3 regions of the Streptomyces sp. NPDC048106 genome follow, and region 3 is predicted to be linked to each of the others. Evidence: riboswitches for the same ligand, from Rfam matches in the RefSeq annotation. Region 3 holds a riboswitch; each other region holds the start of a gene.
The links. A riboswitch is a leader RNA that binds a small molecule or an ion and turns the genes downstream of it on or off. The one in region 3 is predicted to bind cobalamin.

Region 1 (7,626 bases), on a different contig from region 3:
AGGAGCCCGAGTTCCTGGCGATGGACCGCAAGAACGCCGTCCTGGGGGACGCGCGGGGCGTGTCCCTCGGCATCAACGGCAGCATGATCGACGTGCCGTGGCCGTTCGTCGCCCGGATCGCCTACCAGCAGAGCGTCCGCACCCGCGGCTTCGCGCTCACCGTGGCCGTCGACACCTACGCCGGCCAGAGGTACTTCTGCGCGGTGCGCACGCGTGACGGCGAGCAGATCGAATCATGGATCGCCGACCTCGAAAACCTGCTCGAACGCCATCACCCCGGCAGGTGACGGGCCCCACCCGCCGGGCACCGCGTCGTCCAGCCCCTCAAGTCGCCCAAGTTCCCTAGAGGTTGGCGGCGTCGAGAACGGCCTGGGCGAAGACGGCGGGTGCCTCCTGCGGGAGGTTGTGGCCGATACCCTCGACGACCCGGTGCTCGTAGGGCCCGGTGAAGCGGTCGCGGGTGGGGTCGCCGGACGCGGTGAAGGGGTCCAGTCCGGGGCTCAGGGTGATGGTGGGGACGTGGATCACGGGCCGGGTGGCGAGTTCCTTCTCGTAGCGGTCGTAACGGTGTTCACCCTCCGCGAGGCCGAGGCGCCAGCGGTAGTTGTGGATGACGACGGCGGCGTAGTCGGGGTTCTGGAAGGCCTGCGCGGTGCGCCGGAAGGTGGCGTCGTCGAACTGCCAGGTGGGCGAGACGAGTTTCCACACCAGTTGGCACAACTCGTCGCGCAATTCCGGGGTTTCCAGGGCGACACGGCCGCGTTCGGTGGCGAAGTAGTACTGGTACCACCAGTTGTGCTCGGCGGCGGGCGCGATGGGCGACTTCTGGGCCTCGACGTCGGTGATGAGGTAACCGCTGGTGGACACGAGCGCGGTGACGCGTTCCGGCCACAGCGCGGCGATGATGTCGGCGGTACGCGAGCCCCAGTCGAAGCCGGCCAGGACGGCCTCGGGGATGCCGAGCGCGTCCATGAGGGCGACGATGTCCAGGGCGACCGCGGACTGCTGGGCGTTGCGGACCGTCCGGGAGGACAGGAACCGTGTGCTGCCGTGGCCGCGGAGGTAGGGGACGATCACTCGGTAACCCCGCTCGGCGAGGAGCGGGGCGACATCGACGTAGCTGTGGATGTCGTACGGCCATCCGTGCAGGCAGATCACGACCGGGCCGTGCGCCGGTCCCGCCTCGGCGTACCCGATGTCGAGCACGCCGGCCTCGATCTGCTTGAGCACGGGAAACGCGGTGTGTGTCGCGGGTGCGGCGGGGGCCGCGTCCGCCGCGCGGGGAGCGGCCGCGGCGGCGTCCGCCGCGTGCGAGCCGGTCAGGGAGAGGGCGGCCGCGCCGGTCCCCAGGCCGACGGCCTTCCCGAAGGTACGCCTGTCGATCATATGAAACCCTCCGTCGTGCGCTTCGCGCGGTGAGGTCAGCTCGTCCGCGACGCTACCGGCCGGTCCCCGCTCTCCGAAGGCGGCGCGAAGGGATGATCGGTACGGGCCCGCCCCGCCCGGCCGGCCCGCGTGCGAGGACGACCGGGCATTGGGTACGTTCGGGCCAACTGCCCTCGGGCGAGGAGGAGTTCATGCTGCTGCGCGATGTCTCGCCGGACGATGTCGAGGCCTACGTCCGGATGCGCTGCGATCCCGTCATGATGGCGGGCCTCGGCGGGCCGCTGCCCCGCGCGGGGATGGCGGACAAGGTCCGCCGGGACGCGGCGGAGGCCGCGGCGGACGGCGCGTGGCTGAAGATGATCGTGCCCGATCCGGCCACGCCCGAGGTGGTGGCGGGGACGGTGACCCTGTGGGCCCACGACACCCCAGCCGCACCGCTGTCCGAGATCGGCTGGATGGTCCTCCCCGAGTTCCAGGGCCGTGGACTGGCCAAGCGCGCCGTCCGCGCGCTGCTGGAGCGGGCCCGCGACGAGGACCGCTGGGGCGTCGTCCACGCCTTCCCGGCGGTCGCCAACGCTCCGTCGAACAGCATCTGCCGCTCCGTCGGCTTCCGGTTCCTCGGAGAGACCGACACGGACTTCGCGGGCCGGATCCTCAGGACCAACCACTGGGCGCTGGACCCGGCCAGGGACCTGGCCTGACGGAGCGGACGGGACGGGCCCGGCCCCGCGGGTGTTATGTTCCCCGGGCCGCCTCCCCCGCCCGTGTTCCGTGCCCACCACCCCGCAGGAGTGACCGCGTGACCAGTCGAGTCCTGCTCGTCTCCCCCGCCATCGGCGCCTCGCTCCGGCAGATCCGCTTCGACGACGGTGGTCCGCTCGACGCCGGGGGCGTGGCGCGGGCCCGGGCCGCGGCCGGGGCGTTGCCCGCCGTGGCCCGGGTGCTCGTCTCCCCCAGTGCGCGCTGCCGGGAGACCGCGGCGGCACTGGCTCTCGAAGGGGTGGTGTCCGTGCCGGAGTTGGCGGGTCTGGACGTGGGGCGCTGGCGGGGCCGCACCCTGGACGAGGTGGGGGCCGCCGAACCGGAGGCGGTGGGCCGGTGGCTCGCCGATCCCGGCTGCGCCCCGCACGGCGGCGAGTCGGTGCGGGAGCTGTGCGCGCGGGTCGCGGGCCGGCTCGCCGACGCACGGCTCCTGACCGGTCGTACCCTCGCCGTGGTCGAGCCGGAGGTGGTCCGGGCGGCGGTCGTCGCGGCGCTGGGCATGCCGGACACGTCCTTCTGGCGGGTGGACGTGCCGCCCCTGACCGTGACCGAACTCAGCGGCAGGGCCGGGCGGTGGAACCTGCGGCTGGGACGCCCGATCGCCGCGCCGGACGGCGTCAGCGCGCGGCCGGCACCGCTCGCCCCTTCGCGGCCCTCGTCGGCGTCGGATTGAGCAGCCGCTCCGCCAACTCCCCGAAGAGCAGTCCGAATCCGCCCCACAACACGGCCTGGACGGCCAGCGCCGAGAGCCGGAACCGCCACAGCAGGACGGCCGGGAAGCCCTTCGGCACCTCGTCGACGGCCGGCAGGAACTGGTAGGCCAGCGCGACCACCACGGCGAACGCGACCACCGCGGCCACCGACGCCCACCAGGGGCCCAGCACGGGCGCGAGGCGTCTGCCGAGGAGTGTCGCGGCGATCGCCAGCAACACGCTGAGCAGCATCATCAGGAAGTACAGGGCCGTCCGTTCGCCGATGGTGTCGGCGTCGCCGACCGACGGCGGGTTGGCCGGGTACTTCAGGAACGGTACGACGTACACGGCGAGCAGCGCGCACCCCGACAGCAGCAGCGCCGTGGCGCGCGGGCCGAGGCGGCCCATCCGTCCGAGGGCGAAGCAGCAGGCGAGGGCGGCGATGCCGCCGAAGGCGACCCCGTAGACCAGGACGCCGGTGGCGAGACCGGCGGTGGACTGCAGGGAGCGGGAGACGACCACCATCTCGTGCTCGTGGGAGTGGGCCTCCTCGAAGCCGATCGCCTTGTCGACGTTCGGCTCGCCGAGGAGGTACGCCACGACCAGGGCGAGCACACCGGCGGCGAGGCCGGCGAGCATGCCCCGTACGAGAAGGTTCCGTACGGTTGCGGAGTTCATCAGCGCGCGGTGTCCCCCGGCGTCAGTGGCAGGGGAAGCCGAGCAGGTGGCGGGCGTCGTGCAGCCACTCGTGGACGTCCGTGCCGTTGAACACGGAGGTGGCGCCCTGCTCGGCGCCGACGAAGTACAGCAGGACCAGCATCAGGATGCCGAAGAAGACCGCCCAGGGAGCTATCGCCTTCAGCGGCAGCTTGGCGGGGAGGGCGGGGGCGGTGGCTGTCGGCCGGGCGACGGTCTGCGCCATGGCAGGACCTCCTTTGGGAGTTCGCGTCCCATGTCGGTGGTGCGTGGTACGACGGCTACGGGTCTGACTCACGGGCCCTTGGGCCCGCATACAGTGGCGCGACCGTGCCGGGTTCTCACCGGCTTCCGTCCTGCCGTCGTCGATATCGGACAGACCGTACCGCGTCAGCCGCCCTCGGCCAAGACCGCGCCCGCGGACGTGATCTTCCTCTCCGACCCGAGGGGCGGCCGGTCCCCGCTCCGCCCGCTGCGGGTCACCCGGCTCCGCCCAGGCCGAGTTCGCGGTCGCCCAGCGGCGCGAAGAAGCGCTCCACGTCCGCCTCGGTCACCTCGGCCAGGGTCGCCGGTGACCAGCGGGGACGGCGGTCCTTGTCGATGATCTGGGCGCGGACGCCCTCCACCAGGTCGTGGCTGCTCAACGCGGCGCACGAGACGCGGTACTCCTGGTCCAACGCCCGTTCCAGGGACCCGAGTCGTCGGACCCTGCGCATGGCGGCCAGTGTGACCTTGAGGGCCGTGGGCGACCGGGAGAACAGCGTCTCCGCCGTCTCCTTCGCCTCCGGGCTGCCGTGCGCGAGCAGCCGCTGGACGATCTCCTCGACGGTGCCGGCCGCGCAGCAGGCGTCGATCCACTCCCGCTGCGCCGCCAACTCCCCCGGCGGCACGGTCTGTTCGTGCCGCGCGAGCGCGTCGGACACGGGCATGACGGCGAGGTCGTCCAGCAGCGCGGGCAGCTCCCCGGAGGGCACGTAGTGGTCGGCGAGCCCGCACAACACGGCGTCGCCTCCGCCGATCTGATGCCCCGTCAGAGCAAGGTAGGTGCCCAGCTCCCCGGGTGCCCGGGCGAGCAGATGGGTGCCGCCGACGTCCGGGACGAATCCGATGCCGGTCTCGGGCATCGCGATCCGCGACCGCTCGGTGACGATCCGGACGCTGCCGTGCGCGGAGACGCCGACCCCGCCGCCCATCACGATGCCGTCCATGAGGGCGACGTACGGCTTGGGGTAGCGGGCGATACGGGCGTTGAGGTGGTACTCGTCGCGCCAGAACGCGGCGGACGCGGTGCCGTCGCCGTCCCGGGCGTCGTCGTGGACGGCACGGATGTCGCCGCCCGCGCACAGTCCGCGCTCGCCGGCGCCGGTGAGGACGACGGTCTCCACGCGGGGGTCGTCCTGCCAGGCGGTGAGCGCCGCGTCGATGCGGCGGACCATCTCGTGGTCGAGGGCGTTGAGCGCCCTGGGCCGGTTCAGGGTGATGCGGGCGGCCCGGCCGGTGGTGTGGCACAGCACGGGTGCCCCGGTGCCGCTCACCGGGACGTCTCCGTCAGGGCGCGGGCCGCGATGTCGTACATGATCTGGTGGTTCCTTCCGGGTGCCGGTGGACGCGAGGGGCACGGACGGTCTTCCCCGTGCCGCCCGCGTCATCCGTTCTGCCAGGGGCATCATGCCTCCCGCCCCGGGCGGGCCCGGCGTCACCCCTTCGTGCTCGGCGACCACCCCGGCGGCCCGAAGACGTAGCCGGCCCGGTCCCGCCAGCGCCCGGCCGCGCGGACGTCACGCCAGGCGGCCGCGTACTCGTGGAAGGCCACCCGCAGCGGGTTGTAGGTGTCGATGTTCTTCGTCAGGCCGTACACCGGGCGCACCCCCTCCGGTTCGAACGTGCCGAAGAGCCGGTCCCAGATGATGAGGATGCCGCCGTAGTTGCGGTCCAGGTACACGTTGTTGGAGCCGTGGTGGACGCGGTGGTGGGAGGGCGTGTTGAAGAACCACTCCACCGGGCGCCACAGTTTGTCCACGCGTTCGGTGTGCAGGAAGAACTGGTAGACGAGGCTGACGGTCTGCTCGATCAGGATCATCCACGGCGGTACGCCGATCAGCGCCAGCGGCAGCCAGAAGGGCAGGCCGGTCATCGGCGTCCAGGTCTGGCGCAGGGCGGTGGAGAGGTTGTAGCGCAGACTCGAGTGGTGGACCACATGGCTCGCCCACAGCACCCGGACCCGGTGATGGGCCCGGTGGTAGGCGTAGTACGCCAGGTCCTCGCCGAAGAACAGCAGCAGCCAGGTCCAGCCGGAGGACGCCGACAGGTGCCAGGGGACGAGGGTGTACGCGGCGGCGTACACCACGATCGTCGCGACCTTCCACGGCACCGCGATGACCTGGCTGCCCGCGCCCATGGACATGCTGGTGGCGGTGTCGCGCAGCTCGTACCCGCGCTCGTCGTCGTCCGGCAGGAAGCGGTACGACAGCGCCTCGACGACCACCAGCAGCACGAACGCCGGGATCGCGTAGACCACGGTGGGGATCACCGGCCCGCCCCCTTACGGGTGCGCGGCGCCGCGGGCACGCTGCGGGACAGCAGCTCGCGGGCCAGCCGCTCGGCCTCGTCCGCCTCGCGGGCCGCGATGTGCGCGGCCAGCCGGCGGTGGGCCTCGACGTCGAGGATCTCGCCCGCGCCCAGGTCGGCGGGCACGTCGGCGACCGGGATCAGGCCGTCCACCAGGCTGTTGAAGGCCAGCAGATAGGCGATGTTCCCGGAGCCCTCCACGATCAGCCGCCACCAGGCGACGTAGGACTCGTCCAGCTCGGTCAGATCGGGCCCGGCGTGCGCGTGCGCCTCGACGGCCGCGGTGATCTCGGCGGCGGCCCGCGCGGAGCAGCGCAGCGCGCACAGCCGGGCCGCGTCGGCGCCGACGCAGGCCCGCATCTCCAGGGCGTCGCGTGCGATGTCCTGCACGGTCGGCCCTGCGTCGGCCGCGGCGATGCCCACGGCGAGGTCGAGCCCCGCGGTGCGCCGCCAGTCCAGCACCTGGGTGCGGCCGCCGTGACTGACGTCGACCAGTCGTGCCTGCTGGAGGCGTTTGACGGCCTCCCGTACGGCATGCCGGTTCACCCCGAACTCGGCAGCCAGTTCCCGTTCGGCGGTGAGCGCGGCGCCGGGTGGCAGCTCCCCGCCGAGAATCCTGTCGCGCAACAGGGCGAAGAGCTGGTCGGAGACCGCCTCGCGCCGTATGTGTCCCTCAGCCATGGCGATCAGGGTGGCCGCACCCGGTTCAGTGGTCAACTGGTTGGACCAGTATTCCCGCGCGGGTCCGCTGACATGTCGGCTTTCGTCCGGATCCGTCAAGCGGCGCTGCCCGGCCGGGCGTTGACGCGCCGCCTGCCGGGCCCCGCCCGGGTGGCCGTGCGGGCCTGCGGTTCTCGTCCCATGCTGGAGACGAGGGGCGGGTACGGCGGAGGAGGAAGTGGTTGCGATGCGGACCGTTGTCGACCTCACGCGCTGCCAGGGCTACGCACAGTGCGTGTTCCTCGCGCCGGACGTGTTCCGGCTGCACGGCGAGGAGGGGCTGCTGTACGCCCCGGCCGTCCCGGACGACCAGGTCGAACGCGTGCGCCAGGCCGCGGCGGCCTGCCCGGTCCAGGCCATTCTCCTCGGCGAGGAGGTGAGCGGCGGTGCCCGATGACCTCATGGACGGCCGCATCGTCATCGTGGGCGCCTCGCTCGCCGGGCTGCGGGCCGCGGAGGCGCTGCGCGACGAGGGTTTCACCGGATCCCTGACGGTGGTCGGGGACGAGCCCCATCCCCCGTACGACCGCCCGCCGCTGTCCAAGCAGGTGCTGCTGGGCATCGCGCCGGCCGAGTCCACCGGGCTGCCGATGCGCCGGGACCCCAAGGCTGACTGGCTGCTCGGTGTAAGGGCCACGGGTCTGGACCCGCTGGGGAAACGGGTGCTGCTCGAAAACGGGGAGTCACTGCCGTACGACCGGGTGCTGATCGCCACCGGGACGCGCGCCCGGCCCTGGCCGAACCCGCAGGAGGCCGCGCTGGACGGTGTGTTCACCGTGCGCACCCGCGAGGATGCCGCGGG
Region 2 (7,626 bases), on a different contig from region 3:
CGTCGCCCTCCAAGTCGCCTTCCAGCTCCAGATAGGTGGCGCGCAGCCGCTCCAGCGTGTCCGCGTCCGGCTCGGCCCACAGGCCCCGGTCCGCCGCTTCGAGGAGCCGTTCGGTGATGCCGCGCAGCGCCCACGGGTTGGACTTCTTCATGAAGGCGCGGTTCTCCGGATCGAAGACGTACTCCGCGCCGAGCCGCTCGTACATCCAGTCGTCCACCACACCCGCCGTGGCGTCGTACCCGAACAGGTAGTCCACGGTCGCGGCCATCTCGAAGGCGCCCTTGTAGCCGTGTCTGCGCATGGCCGCCATCCAGCGCGGGTTGACCACCCGCGCCCGGAACACCCGGTGCGTCTCCTCGCCCAGCGTGCGCGTCCTCACCTGGTCCGGCACGGCCGAATCGCCCACGTACGCCTCGGGGTTGGCGCCGGTCAGATGCCGCACCATGGCCACCATGCCGCCGTGGTACTGGAAGTAGTCGTCGGCGTCGACCAGGTCGTGCTCGCGGGTGTCGACGTTCTTCGCCGCCACCGCGATCCGCCGGAACGCCGTCTCCATGTCCCCGCGCGCCGCCCGGCCGTCCAGACCCCGCCCGTACGCGTAACCGCCCCACACGGCGTACACCTCGGCGAGATCGGCGTCCGAACGCCAGTTGCGCGCGTCGATCAGCGGCAGCAGGCCCGCGCCGTACGCGCCCGGCTTGGAGCCGAAGATCCGGGCCGTGGCGCGCCGCCGGTCACCGTGCTCGGCGACGTCCTCCTCCACGTGCGCCCGCACATGGTTGGCCGACGCCGGTTCCGCCAGCTCGGCCACCGCCCGCACCGCGTCGTCGATCAGCCCGACCACGTGCGGGAACGCGTCCCGGAAGAAGCCGGAGATGCGGACCGTGACGTCGATGCGCGGGCGCCCCAGCTCCGCCGGCGGGATCACCTCGAAGCCCGTCACCCGGCGCGAGGCGTCGTCCCACACCGGACGGCAGCCGAGCAGCGCCAGGATCTCGGCGATGTCGTCGCCCTGGGTACGCATCGCGGACGTGCCCCAGACCGTCAGGCCGACGGACTGGGGGTACTCGCCGGTGTCGGCCAGGTACCGCCGCACCAGCGAGTCGGCGAGCGACTGCCCGACCTCCCAGCTCAGCCGGGACGGGATCGCCTTGGGGTCGACGGAGTAGAAGTTGCGGCCGGTCGGCAGGACGTTCACGAGGCCGCGCGTCGGGGAACCCGACGGACCCGCCGGGACGTAACCGCCGTCCAGCGCCCGCAGGATGTGCCCGATCTCGTCCGTGGTCCGCGCGAGGCGCGGCACGACCTCGTCGCACGCGAACTCCAGCACGGCCACCGCCTCCGGCAGCCGCACGCCCCCGAGCGCCGCCCGCACGACGTCCCCCACGGCCTCGCGCGCCCAGCCCCGGGCCTCCAGGTCCTCCGCGATCCGCCGGCACAGCCGCTCCAGCAGATCGATCGCGTCGGCGGCCGTCCGCGCCGGACCGTCCACCAGGTCCGTCAGCTCCGCCGGCACCTTCGCGGGCGCGCCCGGCTCGGCCAGCAGCTCCTTCTCCACCAGCCCGAACCGGTCCGCCAGACAGGCCCTGAGCCCCGGCAGGGCGTTCGCCCGGCCGCCCCACACCTGGGAGGCGCGCAGCACGGCGAGGACGAGGTTGACGCGGGGCTCGCCGACCGGGCCGCCGCCCAGGACGTGCAGGCCGTCGCGGATCTGTACGTCCTTGATCTCGCACAGGTAGCCGTCGATGTGCATGACGAACTCGTCGAACGCGTCGTCGTCCGGCTGCTCGGCCACGTGCAGGTCGTGGTGCAGCTCGGCGGCCTTGACCAGGGTCCAGATCTGGGCGCGCACGGCCGGGGCCTTCGCCGGGTCGAGGTCGGAGACGAGCGCGTACTCGTCCAGGAGCTGCTCCAGCTTGGCGAGGTCGCCGTAGGTGTCGGCGCGGGCCATCGGCGGCACCAGGTGGTCCACCACCGTGGCGTGCCCGCGCCGCTTGGCCTGGGTGCCCTCGCCGGGGTCGTTGACGATGAACGGGTAGATCAGCGGCAGTTCGCCGAGCACCGCGTCCGGTGCGCAGCCGCGCGACAGGCCGAGGCCCTTGCCCGGCAGCCACTCCATCGTGCCGTGCTTGCCCATGTGCACCACCGCGTCCGCGCCGAAGCCGTGCTCCAGCCAGCGGTAGGCCGCCATGTAGTGGTGGGAGGGCGGCATGTCGGGGTCGTGGTAGATCGCGATCGGGTTCTCGCCGAAGCCGCGCGGCGGCTGGATCAGCACGACCACGTTGCCGAACCGCAGGCACGCCAGCACGATGTCGTCGCCGTCCACGTACAGGCTGCCCGGCGGCTCGCCCCACGTCTGACGCATCGCCTCCCGCAGCCGCGGGTCCAGCTCCTCGAACCAGGCCCGGTAGTCGGCCAGCGGCACCCGCGCGGGCGCGGCGGCGAGCTGCTCTTCCGTCAGCCACTCCACGTCGTGGCCGCCCGCCTCGATCAGCCGGTGGATCAACTCGTCGCCGCCGGAGGGGTATTCGGTGAGCCCGTATCCGGCGTCGCGCAGCGCGTCCAGCACCCGGACCGCCGACGCGGGCGTGTCCAGTCCGACCGCGTTGCCGACGCGGGAGTGCTTGGTCGGGTACGCGGTGAAGACCAGCGCGACGCGCTTTTCCGCGTTCGGCTTGTGCCGCAGCCGTGCGTGCCGCTCGGCGATCCCGGCCACCCGCGCGGCCCGCTCGGGGTCGGCGGCGTACACCGGGACCCCGTCGGGGCCCTGCTCCTTGAAGGAGAACGGCACGGTGACCAGCCGGCCGTCGAACTCCGGGATCGCCACCTGCATCGCCGCGTCCATGGGGGACAGGGCCGCGTCGGACTCCTCCCACGCCGCGCGCGAGGAGGTGAGGCAGAGCCCTTGCAGGACCGGGATGCCGAGGTCGGCCAGCGCCCCGACGTCCCAGGACTCCTCCTCCCCGCCCGCCGACGCCTGCGCGGCGTGCGTGCCGCCCGCCGCGAGCACGGTGGCCACCAGCGCGTCGGCCCGGCCCAGCAGCTCGTACAGGCCCGGGTCCGCGCCGCGCAGCGAACCGCAGTAGACGGGATGGGCGTTGGCGCCCCGTGCCTCGATCGCCGCGCACAGGGTGTCCACGAAGGCGGTGTTGCCGCTGAGTTCATGGGCCCGGTAGAAGAGCACGCCCACCGTCGGGCGGCCGTCCTGGACTTCGTGCGCGCCGTGGACGCCGTACTCCGGCATCCGGCGCGGTTCCTCGAAGCCCTCGCCGGTCAGCAGCACGGTGTCGGACAGGAACCGGGACAGCTCCCGCAGGTTGCCGGGGCCGCCCTCCACCAGGTAGCGCAGCGCCTGGGCCACCACACCGGCGGGCACCGTCGACGCGGCCATCAGCTCCGCGTCCGGCACCGTCTCGCCGCCCAGCAGCACCGCCGGGACGCCGGAGGCCGCCAGCGCGGCCAGTCCCTCCTCCCAGGCGCGCCTGCCGCCGAGCAGCCGTACGACGGCGAGGTCGGCGCCCGCCAGCAGCCGCGGCAGTTCCTCCGCGACGTCGACCCGGGTCGGATTGCCGATCAGGTACCCGGCGCCGGAGGCCCGGGCCGCCAGCAGGTCCGTGTCGGCGGTCGACAACAACAACACTGTGCTCATGCGGGCGCTCCCGGTGGGATGAAGGGCAGTCCTCGCGGCGCGCCGGACTCGATGAGCCGCCACAGCGCGTCGGTGTCCGCGTGCTGTTCGATCAGGTCGCCGAGCCGGTCGAGCTGCTCCTCGCGCAGCGCGGCGAAGGACGTGTCCGGCGCGGGGGTGAAGCGGCGGCCCGCGGCGGCGGCCACCTCGCGCAGGAAGGCGCGGCGGAAGCCGTCCGACTCCAGCGAGCCGTGCCAGTGGGTGCCCCAGGTCGCGCCCACCCGGCAGCCGTCCAGGAAGGCCTCCCCGCCGGTGACGCGGGCCACGCCGTGATGGATCTCGTACCCCTCGACCGGCTCGCCGAGGGCCCGGCCGCGGGGCCGGGCGAGGGTCTTCTCGCGGGCGAACCGCACCCGCACGGGCAGCAGCCCGAGCCCGGGGACGGCGCCGGCGCGTGACTCCACCTCGTCCTCGATGTGCTCGCCGAGGATCTGGAAGCCGCCGCAGATGCCGAGCACGGGCCGGCCGGCGGCGGCCCGCTCGGCCAGGGCGCCGGCGAGACCCCGCTCGCGCAGCCACGACAGCGCCCGGACCGTGCCCCGGGTGCCGGGGACGACGGCCAGGTCGGCGTCGGCCAGTTCCTCCGGGCGGTCCACGAACCGCACCACGACGCCCGGTTCGGCGGCCAGCGCGTCCAGGTCGGTGAAGTTCGACATCAGCGGGATCGCGCACACGGCGACCCGCAGCACGTCCTCGCCGGCCGGGGCGGCGACGGCCGGCTCGCGCACCGACCCGCGCAGGGAGAGGCGGAGTCCGTCCTCCTCGTCGATGCCGAGTCCGTGCCGGAACGGCAGCACGCCGTACGTCCGCCGCCCGGTGAGCCCCCGCAGCATGTCCAGGCCGGGCTCCAGCAGCGAGACGTCGCCGCGGAACTTGTTCACGAGGAACCCGGCGACCAGTTCCTGGTCCTCGGGCGACAGCAGCGCGAGGGTGCCGAAGAAGGAGGCGAAGACGCCCCCGCGGTCGATGTCGCCGACGACCAGCACGGGCAGCCCGGCACCGCGCGCGATCCCCATGTTGACGATGTCGGTCCGGCGCAGGTTGATCTCGGCCGGGCTGCCCGCCCCCTCGCAGATCACCGCGTCGTACCGGCCCCGCAGTTCGGCCAGGCAGTCCAGCACCGTGCCGAGCAGCCGCTGCTGGCGCCCGCCGTGGTAGCCGCGCGCGCTGAGTTCGCCCACCGGCCTGCCCAGCAGCACCACCTGGCTGCTCTGTTCGCCGCCCGGCTTGAGCAGCACGGGGTTCATCAGCGCGGTCGGCTCGATCCGGCATGCCTGGGCCTGCATGGCCTGGGCCCGCCCGATCTCGGCGCCCTCACGGGTGACGAAGGAGTTGAGGGACATGTTCTGCGCCTTGAACGGCGCGACCTTCACGCCCTGGCGCGCCAGCCACCGGCAGATCCCGGCCGTCACGACGCTCTTGCCGGCGTCGGAGGTGGTGCCGGCGACGAGGAGACCACCGTTCACTTCGCGTGTCCTTTCCGCCCGCTGACGCCGCTGACGCCACGGACGCCGCTGACGCCGCTGATCAGGAGCCGCGCGGCGACGGTGGTGCCGAGCGCGAGCAGGCCGACGCGGCGGGAGAGCCGTACCGCGCGGCCGATGTCGGTGACCCGTACGGCCCGTCCGGTGGCGCCGTTGAGCACCGGGCGGTGCTCGACACGGCCGCCGTAGGAGAGGGTGCCGCCGAGGCGCACGCCGAGGGCACCCGCGAAGGACGCCTCCACGGGACCGGCGTTGGGGCTCGGATGCCTGCGGGCGTCCGCGCGCCAGGCCCGCACCGCGCCGCGCGGGTCGGGTCCGGCGACGGCGGCGAGTACGGCGGTCAGCCGGGCCCCCGGCCAGCCGGCCACGTCGTCCAGGCGCGCGGCCGCCCAGCCGAAGCGGCGGTAGCGGGGAGACCGGTGACCCACCATCGCGTCCAGGGTGTTGGCGGCCCGGAAGCCGAGCAGCCCCGGCACCCCGGCGGCCGCGCCCCAGACCAGGGCGCCCACGACCGCGTCGGAGGTGTTCTCGGCGACGGACTCGACCACGGCCCGCGCGATGCCGTCGGCGTCCAGCGCCTGCGGATCCCGGCCGCACAGGTGCGGCAGCCGGGCGCGGGCCGCCTCGACATCCCCGGCCGCCAGGGCGTCCCCGATCGCCCGGGCCTCGCGGGCGAGGGAGGTGCCGCCGACGACGGCCCAGGCGGCCGCGGCGGTCAGGGCGACGGAGGCGGTGGGGGAGGGGCGTACGGCACGGGCGGCCAGCGCTCCGAGCGCGACGGCGCCCCCGGCGCACACGGTGGTGTGCAGGGCGCCCCAGCCTCGGTGGTCGTGCCACAACGCGCCCTCGGCAGCGGCGGCCGCCCGTCCGAACGCGGCGACCGGGTGCCCGCGGCGGGGATCGCCGAGGAGCAGGTCGCCGAGGAGTCCGGCGGCGGCGCCGTACGCATATCTGCGATCGGCGGCCATCGGCTCAGCCGGCCGTGGGCACCGCGACAGTGGTCCGGGTACTGGTCCTTCGGCAGCCGAGCATGGCGATGTGTCCTCACTCAGGGTGTCCGCGCCCTGGTTCGACGTGATCCGGCGGCGAGAGTTCCTGGCTTCCGGGGGGTTCTTCCCCGGTGACAGTGGCGGGACCGCGCCGGATTCGCACCGGCTTCCTCTCCTGCTGCCGTATATGGCCCAGGCAGTCCACCACGCTCCCGGAAGAACCGTCAACTTGCCGTTGACCTGCGGGAGTGTGCAGATTCCCACATCAGGGGGGTGGCCGGACATGCCGAAGGCTCCCCTGCCGCGGGTGGCGGCGGGGAGCCTTCGGGGGTCTCGGGGGACCTGAGGGGGCCTCGCGGGCCCCGGGCTCAGGACTTGGCGAGGATCAGGACGATGCCGTACGCCACCGCCGCGGCGCAGGCCGCGAAGCAGACGTAGGCGCCGGTGACGGCGAGCGTGGCGGAGCCGCCCTCGGCCGCGGCCTTCTCGCGCCGGGCCAGGCCGTTGACGCCGAGGGTGAACAGGACCACCAGGCCCACGGTGAACGCGAGGCTGACGCCGAAGACGGAGCCGATGGCCGCCCAGTCGATCTTCATGGGAACGCTTCCTTGGTGAACGGGGCTCGGTGAGCGGGGCTCGGGATCAGACGGTGGCGGCCGGCGGGACCGCGGAGGCGGCGGGGGCCGTCGGGTCGGTGGCCGGGGCCGGGATGGTGGCCGTCAGGCCGTCGGTGAGCGCGCCCGCCGGGGGCGGGGTCACCGCGGCGATGGCGGTGGTCACCACACCGGACGGCTCCGGGCTCCCCTCGGCGACCACGTTGGTGTGGTCGATGACCTCGCGCCGGGACAGCCTGTAGATCCAGGCGCTCGCGGCGACCAGGAAGACGGCGACCACGGCGGTGCCCCAGTCCCCGAGTTCGGTGACGGCCTCGGCGCCCGCGCCGACCAGCGCGGCGGCCGGCAGGGTGAGCACCCAGGCGACGGCCATCCGGGTCGCGGTGGACCAGCGGACCACACCGCCCTTGCGGCCCAGACCCGAACCCATCACCGCGCCGGAGACGACGTGGGTGGTGGAGAGGGAGAAGCCGAGGTGCGAGGAGGCCAGGATGGCGGTCGCGGCGCTGGTCTGCGCGGCGAAGCCCTGACGGGGCTCCAGGTCGGTCAGGCCGGTGCCCATGGTGCGGATGATGCGCCAGCCGCCGATGTAGGTGCCGAGCGCGATGGCCAGGCCCGCGCAGAGGATCACCCAGGTGGGAGGGTTGGAGCCGGGGGCGATGGCGCCGCCCGCGATCAGCGCGAGGGTGATGACGCCCATCGTCTTCTGCGCGTCGTTGGTGCCGTGCGCGAGGGAGACCAGCGCGGCGGAGGCGACCTGGCCGGCGCGGTAACCCTTGCGGGTGGCCTCGCCCTCGGCCTTGCCGCCGATGCCGTAGGAGCACCGGGTCGCCACCAGTGCCGCGATGCCC
Region 3 (7,626 bases):
CTCGGTGTACCGGGGCGACCGGTACAAGTTCGTCGCCCGGCTCAAGCGGCCGGTGGACTAGGCGCGTATACGTTCCGGACGTGCCCGTTCCTTCGCCGAATCGATATACACAGCTTGAGACAGGGTCTTCCACTGGCTGGATTCCGTCACCTAGATTGCCTGCGCATTACCAGAGGTGATCGACGAGGGAACGGAGCCACAGCATGTCAGAATCGCCCGAAGTGAGACCACCGGTGGTGACACCGGTACGTGTGGTCATCGGCATTTGTCTCATCGCGCCCTTCGTGGCACTGCTGTGGATGAGCTCTTACTCGAAGACGGATCCCGCGTTCATCGGGATCCCGTTCTTCTACTGGTACCAGATGCTCTGGGTGATCATTTCCACCGCGCTCACCATGATCGCTTACAAGCTGTGGCAGCACGACCAGCGCTCCCGCCACGGCGCGCAGGGGGGTGCCGCGAAGTGAAGACCGGGGTCAACGGCGTCGCACTCGGCGTCTTCATCTTCTTCTTCCTGGCCGTCACGGTCCTGGGCTTCCTCGCCGCGCGCTGGCGCAGGGCCGAGAACGAGCACTCGCTGGACGAGTGGGGCCTGGGCGGACGGTCGTTCGGTACCTGGATCACCTGGTTCCTGCTCGGCGGTGACCTGTACACGGCGTACACCTTCGTGGCCGTGCCGGCGGCGATCTACGCGGCGGGCGCGTCCGGCTTCTTCGCGGTGCCGTACACGATCCTGGTGTACCCGCTGATCTTCACCTTCCTGCCGCGCCTGTGGTCGGTCTCGCACCGCCACGGGTACGTCACCACCTCGGACTTCGTGCGTGGCCGGTTCGGCTCGAAGGGGCTGTCGCTCGCGGTCGCGCTGACCGGCATCCTCGCGACGATGCCGTACATCGCGCTCCAGCTCGTCGGCATCCAGGCGGTGCTCGACGTGCTGGGCGTCGGCGGCGGCGAGAACACCAACGCGTTCGTGAAGGACCTGCCGCTGCTGATCGCCTTCGCGGTGCTGGCGGCGTACACGTACTCCTCGGGTCTGCGGGCGCCGGCGCTGATCGCGTTCGTCAAGGACGCGCTGATCTACATCGTGATCATCGTGGCGATCATCTACATCCCGATCAAGCTGGGCGGGTTCGACGACATCTTCGCCAAGGCGGGCCACGCGTTCAGCCAGGTGAATCCGGCCACCGGCAAGCCGCGCGGGGCGCTCGCGCCGCCGCCGGCGGGACAGTGGACGTACGCCACGCTGGCCCTCGGCTCCGCGCTCGCGCTGTTCATGTACCCGCACTCGATCACCGCGACGCTCTCCTCCAAGAGCCGTAACGTGATCCGGCGCAACACCACGATCCTGCCGCTGTACTCCCTGATGCTCGGCCTGCTGGCGCTGCTGGGCTTCATGGCGATCGCGGCCGGCGTGAAGGTCACCAACGGTCAGCTGGCGATCCCGCAGCTCTTCGAGAACATGTTCCCGGACTGGTTCACGGGTGTGGCGTTCGCGGCGATCGGCATCGGCGCGCTGGTGCCGGCGGCGATCATGTCGATCGCGGCGGCGAACCTGTTCACGCGCAACATCTACAAGGACTTCATCAAGCCGGACGCCACGCCGAAGCAGGAGGCCCAGGTCTCCAAGATCGTGTCGCTGCTGGTGAAGGTCGGCGCGCTGATCTTCGTGCTCGGCATGGACAAGACGGTCGCCATCAACTTCCAGCTGCTGGGCGGTATCTGGATCCTCCAGACCTTCCCGGCCCTGGTCGGCGGCCTGTTCACCCGCTGGTTCCACCGCTGGGCGCTGCTCGCCGGCTGGGCGGTCGGCATGGTCTACGGCACCCTCGCCGCGTACGGCGTCGCCTCCCCGACCCAGAAGCACTTCGGCGGCTCGTCCGACGACATCCCGGGCATCGGCCAGATCGGCTACATCGGTCTGACGGCCTTCGTCCTCAACGTCCTGGTCACGGTCGTCCTGACCTTCATCCTGAAGGCCGTCAAGGCGCCCGAGGGCATCGACGAGACCCGTCCCGAGGACTACACGGCGGACGCGGGCGACCCGGACGTCCAGGTGGAGCTGCCCCCGGCCACCGCGGGAAGCGCCCACTAGAACCGCCCGCCAGAGCCCCTCAGGGGGCCCGGGCAACCGCGAACGACCCGCAGCGGGCCGTCGGCGTCACACGCCGGCGGCCCGTTTCGCATGTCCCCCATGGACACATGGCGACACAACATCTGGGGGTGGCATGACGGCCCGGCACTAGATGTATGCTCATGCTCGCTGTCGTCGCAGGGGAATCCGGTGCGAATCCGGAACTGTCCCGCAACGGTGTACTTGTGCGTGTCTGCGCACAGGAGTCAGTCCGAGGACCTGCCGGCAGCGCACCCGGCCGGCCGGTTCGGGTGCTCTGAGACGTCCGGGCCTCGTGGAGTGGGCCGGTGGACGCGACGCCGTGTGCGCTCGTGGCTGCTGCCCCTGCCCTCCGCCAGGCCCCGTGCCGAGCGAGGGAGAGCCCACGTGACCATCGCGCCAGCAGACCCGGTTTCAGCCACAGGCCAGGAGAACGAAGGTCCCGGTGCCGCGCTGCTGCGGACCCTGACCGAGCTGACCGGGGACCTCCCCGACGCCGACCCCGGCCGCGTCGCCGCCGCCGCCCTGCGCGGCCGCTCGGCGGACGCCGACGAGGCGGAACTGCGCGAGCTCGCGACCGAGGCCGCGGCCGGCCTGATCTCCGAGGATCCCGCCTACTCGCGGCTCGCCGCCCGGCTGCTGACCGTCTCCGTCCGCGCCGAGGCGGCCTCGCAGGGCGTGACGTCGTTCACCGGTTCGGTGGCCGTCGGGCACCGGGAGGGCCTCATCGCCGACCGGACCGCCGCGTTCGTGGCGCTGCACGCCGCCCGGCTGGACGCCCTGGTCGACCCCGCCGCCGACGACCGCTTCGGCTACTTCGGCCTGCGCACCCTGCACAGCCGCTACCTGCTGCGCCACCCCCTCACCCGCAAGGTCATCGAGACCCCCCAGCACTTCCTGCTCCGCGTCGCGGCCGGCCTCGCCGAGGACGACTCCGCCCGCTCCGTGGACGAGGTCGCCGCGCTCTACGGGCTCATGAGTCGGCTCGACTACCTGCCCTCCTCGCCCACGCTGTTCAACTCCGGCACCCGGCACCCCCAGATGTCGTCCTGCTATCTCCTCGACTCCCCGCTGGACGAGCTGGACTCCATCTACGACCGCTACCACCAGGTCGCCCGGCTCTCCAAGCACGCGGGCGGCATCGGGCTGTCGTACTCCCGCATCCGTGCCCGCGGTTCGCTGATCCGCGGTACCAACGGGCACTCCAACGGCATCGTGCCGTTCCTGAAGACCCTGGACGCCTCGGTGGCCGCCGTGAACCAGGGCGGCCGGCGCAAGGGCGCCGCCGCGGTGTACCTGGAGACCTGGCACTCCGACATCGAGGAGTTCCTGGAGCTGCGGGACAACACCGGTGAGGACGCCCGCCGTACGCACAACCTGAACCTCGCGCACTGGGTACCGGACGAGTTCATGCGCCGCGTGAACGCCGACGGGCAGTGGTCGCTGTTCTCCCCGGCGGACGTGCCCGAGCTGGTGGACCTGTACGGCGAGGAGTTCGACGCCGCCTACCGCCGGGCCGAGGAGGCGGGCCTGGCGAAGAAGACCATGCCGGCCCGTGAGCTGTACGGCCGCATGATGCGCACCCTCGCGCAGACCGGCCAGGGCTGGATGACCTTCAAGGACGCCGCCAACCGCACCGCCAACCAGACCGCCGAGCCGGGCCAGGTCATCCACTCCTCCAACCTCTGCACGGAGATCCTGGAGGTCACCGACGACGGCGAGACGGCGGTCTGCAACCTGGGCTCCGTCAACCTCGGTGCGTTCGTGGCCGAGCGGGGCGCCGAGGGCATCGACGCCGACGGCATCGACTGGGCGCGCCTGGACGAGACCGTCCGCACCGCCGTCACCTTCCTCGACCGCGTGGTGGACATCAACTTCTACCCGACCGAGCAGGCGGGCCGCTCCAACGCCAGGTGGCGCCCGGTGGGCCTCGGCGTCATGGGCCTCCAGGACGTCTTCTTCAAGCTGCGCCTGCCCTTCGACTCCCCCGAGGCGAAGGCCCTGTCCACCCGGATCGCCGAGCGGATCATGCTCGCCGCGTACGAGGCCTCCGCCGACCTGGCCGAGCGGGGCGGCCCGCTGCCGGCCTGGGAGCGGACCCGCACCGCGCGGGGTGTGCTGCACCCCGACCACTACGGCGTCCAGGAGACCTGGCCCGAGCGCTGGGCGGCGCTGCGGGCGCGGATCGCGGCGGTCGGCCTGCGCAACTCGCTGCTGCTGGCCATCGCCCCGACGGCCACCATCGCCTCCATCGCGGGCGTCTACGAGTGCATCGAGCCGCAGGTGTCCAACCTGTTCAAGCGCGAGACGCTGTCCGGTGAGTTCCTCCAGGTCAACTCGTACCTGGTGCGGGACCTGAAGGACCTGGGCGTCTGGGACGCGCGCACCCGGGAGGCGCTGCGCGAGTCCAACGGCTCGGTGCAGGGCTTCGCGTGGATCCCCGAGGAGGTGCGGGCGCTGTACCGCACGGCGTGGGAGATCCCGCAGCGCGGTCTGATCGACATGGCGGCGGCGCGCACCCCGTTCATCGACCAGGCGCAGTCCCTGAACCTGTTCATGGAGACGCCGACGATCGGCAAGCTCTCCTCGATGTACGCCTACGCCTGGAAGTCCGGGCTGAAGACGACGTACTACCTGCGCTCGCGCCCGGCGACCCGCATCGCCCGCGCCGCCCGGGCGCAGCAGACCATCCCCGTCCAGCAGGTCGCCGACCCCGACGCCGTCGCCTGCTCCCTGGAAAACCCCGAGTCCTGCGAGGCCTGCCAGTGATGTCCGACCGTAACCTGCTCGACCCGGGCTTCGAGCTGACCCTGCGTCCCATGCGCTACCCGGACTTCTACGAGCGCTACCGGGACGCCATCAAGAACACCTGGACCGTGGAGGAGGTGGACCTCCACTCGGACGTCGCCGACCTCGCGAAGCTCAGCCCGGCCGAGCAGCATCTGATCGGCCGCCTGGTCGCGTTCTTCGCGACGGGCGACTCGATCGTCGCCAACAACCTGGTGCTGACGCTGTACAAGCACATCAACTCCCCCGAGGCGCGGCTGTACCTGAGCCGTCAGCTCTTCGAGGAGGCGGTGCACGTCCAGTTCTATCTGACGCTCCTGGACACCTATCTGCCCGACCCGGAGGACCGCGCGGCGGCGTTCGCGGCCGTCGAGAACATCCCCTCGATCCGCGAGAAGGCAGGGTTCTGCTTCAAGTGGATCGACTCGGTGGACAAGCTCGACCGCCTGGAGACCCAGGCGGACCGCCGCCGCTTCCTGCTGAACCTGATCTGCTTCGCCGCGTGCATCGAGGGGCTGTTCTTCTACGGCGCCTTCGCGTACGTCTACTGGTTCCGCAGCCGGGGTCTGCTGCACGGCCTGGCCACCGGCACCAACTGGGTGTTCCGGGACGAGACGATGCACATGTCCTTCGCCTTCGACGTGGTCGACACCGTCCGCAAGGAGGAGCCGGAGCTGTTCGACGACCGGCTCCGGCAGGAGGTCACCGACATGCTGCGGGAGGCCGTCGAGGCCGAGCTGCAGTTCGCGCGCGACCTGTGCGGTGACGGCCTCCCGGGCATGAACACCGACTCGATGCGGCAGTACCTGGAGTGCGTGGCCGACCAGCGCCTGACCCGGCTGGGCTTCGCGCCGGTCTACGGCTCCGAGAACCCCTTCTCCTTCATGGAGCTCCAGGGTGTTCAGGAGCTGACCAACTTCTTCGAGCGCCGTCCCTCGGCGTACCAGGTGGCGGTGGAGGGCACCGTCGACCTGGACGAGGACTTCTGAGCCTCCTCGTCCGCGCGGGCCTCCTGGGCCTTCCTGATCTGCCGGTCGACGCGCCTGTCGCGCAGGATGCCGAGCACGGAGGGGAGGACCAGGAGGACGAGGATCGCGAGGGTGGCGGTCATTCCGATGAGGCCTTGGATCTGGTTTCCAGTCATGCCACTACTGTCCTGCCGGACGCTGCTGACCGGGAGTGGCAGGACTGCCGTACACCCTCGAATTACTGCCAGCTCTGCGGCACACTGGGGACATGCTGAAGAACGTGGCCGCCGTGCTGCTGAACGGAGTGCACCCCTTCGAGCTGGGCGTCGTCTGCGAGGTGTTCGGCATCGACCGCAGCGACGAGGGACTGCCGGTGTACGACTTCGCCGTGGTCTCGGCCGAGGGGCCCGACCTCGGCACCCACTGCGGGTTCACCGTGTCCACGCCGCACGGCCTGGAGCGGCTGGAAGAGGCCGATCTGATCGCCGTCCCGGCCGGTGAGAGCTACGTGGAACGGGACTATCCGCCCGAGCTGCTCGCGGCGCTGCGGCGGGCCGTCGACCGGGGCTGCCGGGTGCTCAGCGTCTGCTCCGGGGTGTTCGTGCTGGCCGCCGCGGGCCTGCTGGACGGGCGGCGGTGCGCGGTGCACTGGCACCACGCCGAGCGGCTGGCCCAGCGCTATCCGCGGCTCGCCGTCGAGCCGGACGTGCTCTACGTGGACGAGGACCCGGTGATCACCTCCGCCGGCACCGCGGCCGGCATCGACGCGTGTCTGCACCTGGTGCGCAAGGAGCAGGGCCCCGAGGTCGCCAACAAGATCGCCCGCCGGATGGTGGTGCCCCCGCACCGGGACGGCGGCCAGGCCCAGTACATCGAACGGCCGCTGCCCAAGGGGCGGTGCGACACCGTCGGCGAGGTGCTGGTGTGGATGGAGGAGCACCTCGATCTGGAGGTGACCGTCGAACAGCTCGCCGCCCGCGCCCACATGGCACCGCGCACCTTCGCCCGCCGCTTCCAGCAGGAGACGGGGACCACGCCCTACCGCTGGATCCTGCGCCAACGGGTGCTGCGCGCCCAGGAGTTGCTGGAGGGGTCGGACGAGACGGTGGACGCGATCGCCGCGCGCACCGGGTTCGGCACGGCGGCCGCGCTGCGCCACCAGTTCGTGCGGGCGCTCGGCACCACGCCGAACGCCTACCGGCGCGCGTTCCGGGGCCCGCAGGCCGCCTGAACACGCGCCGGTAGCGGCGTCACTCCCGGTCTCGCCCGGAGTCTCTCACCAGGGCCGCGGCCGCAGCCGCAGGTCGCCCGGGCGCAGGGTGATGCCCACGCGGACGGTGTCGTCGGACTCGTCGGCCGGTTCGAAGCGGTACTTCGCCGTGATCGCCGCGGTGATCAGGCTCAGTTGGGCCATGGAGAAGTGGTCGCTGGGGCACTTGCGGTTGCCGACGCTGAAGGGGCTCATGGCGTACTTCGGCACCTGCGCGGCCCGGTCCGGAAGCCAGCGGTCCGGGTCGAAGTCGAGCGGGCGGTCGTACGAGCGGGGGTCGCGCTGAATGGCGTACGGGCTGTAGATGATGTCCGCCCCGGCCGGAATGCGATAGTCCCCGAGCGCGGTGTCGGCGGTCGCCCGGCGCGTCAGAATCCATACGGCGGGGCGCAGCCGGATGGCCTCCAGGATCACATTGTTGGTGTGCCTGAGGGAACGGACGTGCTCGAATCCGACGGGCCGGCCGCCGGTCACGCATTCGACCTCGGCAC

Region 1: it holds a riboswitch for cobalamin, as region 3 does, so the genes downstream of both, AB0927_RS19865 (CbtB-domain containing protein) here and AB0927_RS20530 (ribonucleoside-diphosphate reductase subunit alpha) in region 3, are expected to answer to the same signal.
Region 2: it holds a riboswitch for cobalamin, as region 3 does, so the genes downstream of both, AB0927_RS38335 (cobalamin biosynthesis protein) here and AB0927_RS20530 (ribonucleoside-diphosphate reductase subunit alpha) in region 3, are expected to answer to the same signal.

What each region holds. Positions count from the first base shown of each region.
Region 1 is NZ_JBEZND010000018.1:72,206-79,831, reverse strand. It holds gene AB0927_RS19890 (hypothetical protein) at 21-287, shown strand; gene AB0927_RS19885 (alpha/beta hydrolase) at 343-1,386, opposite strand; gene AB0927_RS19880 (GNAT family N-acetyltransferase) at 1,578-2,087, shown strand; gene AB0927_RS19875 (histidine phosphatase family protein) at 2,186-2,821, shown strand; gene AB0927_RS19870 (CbtA family protein) at 2,766-3,518, opposite strand; gene AB0927_RS19865 (CbtB-domain containing protein) at 3,541-3,762, opposite strand; cobalamin riboswitch at 3,801-3,932, opposite strand; gene AB0927_RS19860 (enoyl-CoA hydratase/isomerase family protein) at 4,016-5,071, opposite strand; gene AB0927_RS19855 (sterol desaturase family protein) at 5,233-6,066, opposite strand; gene AB0927_RS19850 (GntR family transcriptional regulator) at 6,063-6,785, opposite strand; gene AB0927_RS19845 (ferredoxin) at 7,012-7,221, shown strand; gene AB0927_RS19840 (FAD-dependent oxidoreductase) at 7,211-7,626, shown strand, end outside.
Region 2 is NZ_JBEZND010000063.1:8,947-16,572, reverse strand. It holds gene cobN (cobaltochelatase subunit CobN) at 1-3,649, opposite strand, end outside; gene AB0927_RS38340 (cobyric acid synthase) at 3,646-5,154, opposite strand; gene AB0927_RS38335 (cobalamin biosynthesis protein) at 5,151-6,140, opposite strand; cobalamin riboswitch at 6,239-6,382, opposite strand; gene AB0927_RS38330 (hypothetical protein) at 6,530-6,757, opposite strand; gene AB0927_RS38325 (inorganic phosphate transporter) at 6,804-7,626, opposite strand, start outside.
Region 3 is NZ_JBEZND010000019.1:64,149-71,774, reverse strand. It holds gene AB0927_RS20545 (GntR family transcriptional regulator) at 1-61, shown strand, start outside; gene AB0927_RS20540 (DUF3311 domain-containing protein) at 204-467, shown strand; gene mctP (monocarboxylate uptake permease MctP) at 464-2,092, shown strand; cobalamin riboswitch at 2,213-2,373, shown strand; gene AB0927_RS20530 (ribonucleoside-diphosphate reductase subunit alpha) at 2,498-4,879, shown strand; gene AB0927_RS20525 (ribonucleotide-diphosphate reductase subunit beta) at 4,879-5,886, shown strand; gene AB0927_RS20520 (hypothetical protein) at 5,799-6,041, opposite strand; gene AB0927_RS20515 (helix-turn-helix domain-containing protein) at 6,134-7,096, shown strand; gene AB0927_RS20510 (cytochrome P450) at 7,142-7,626, opposite strand, start outside.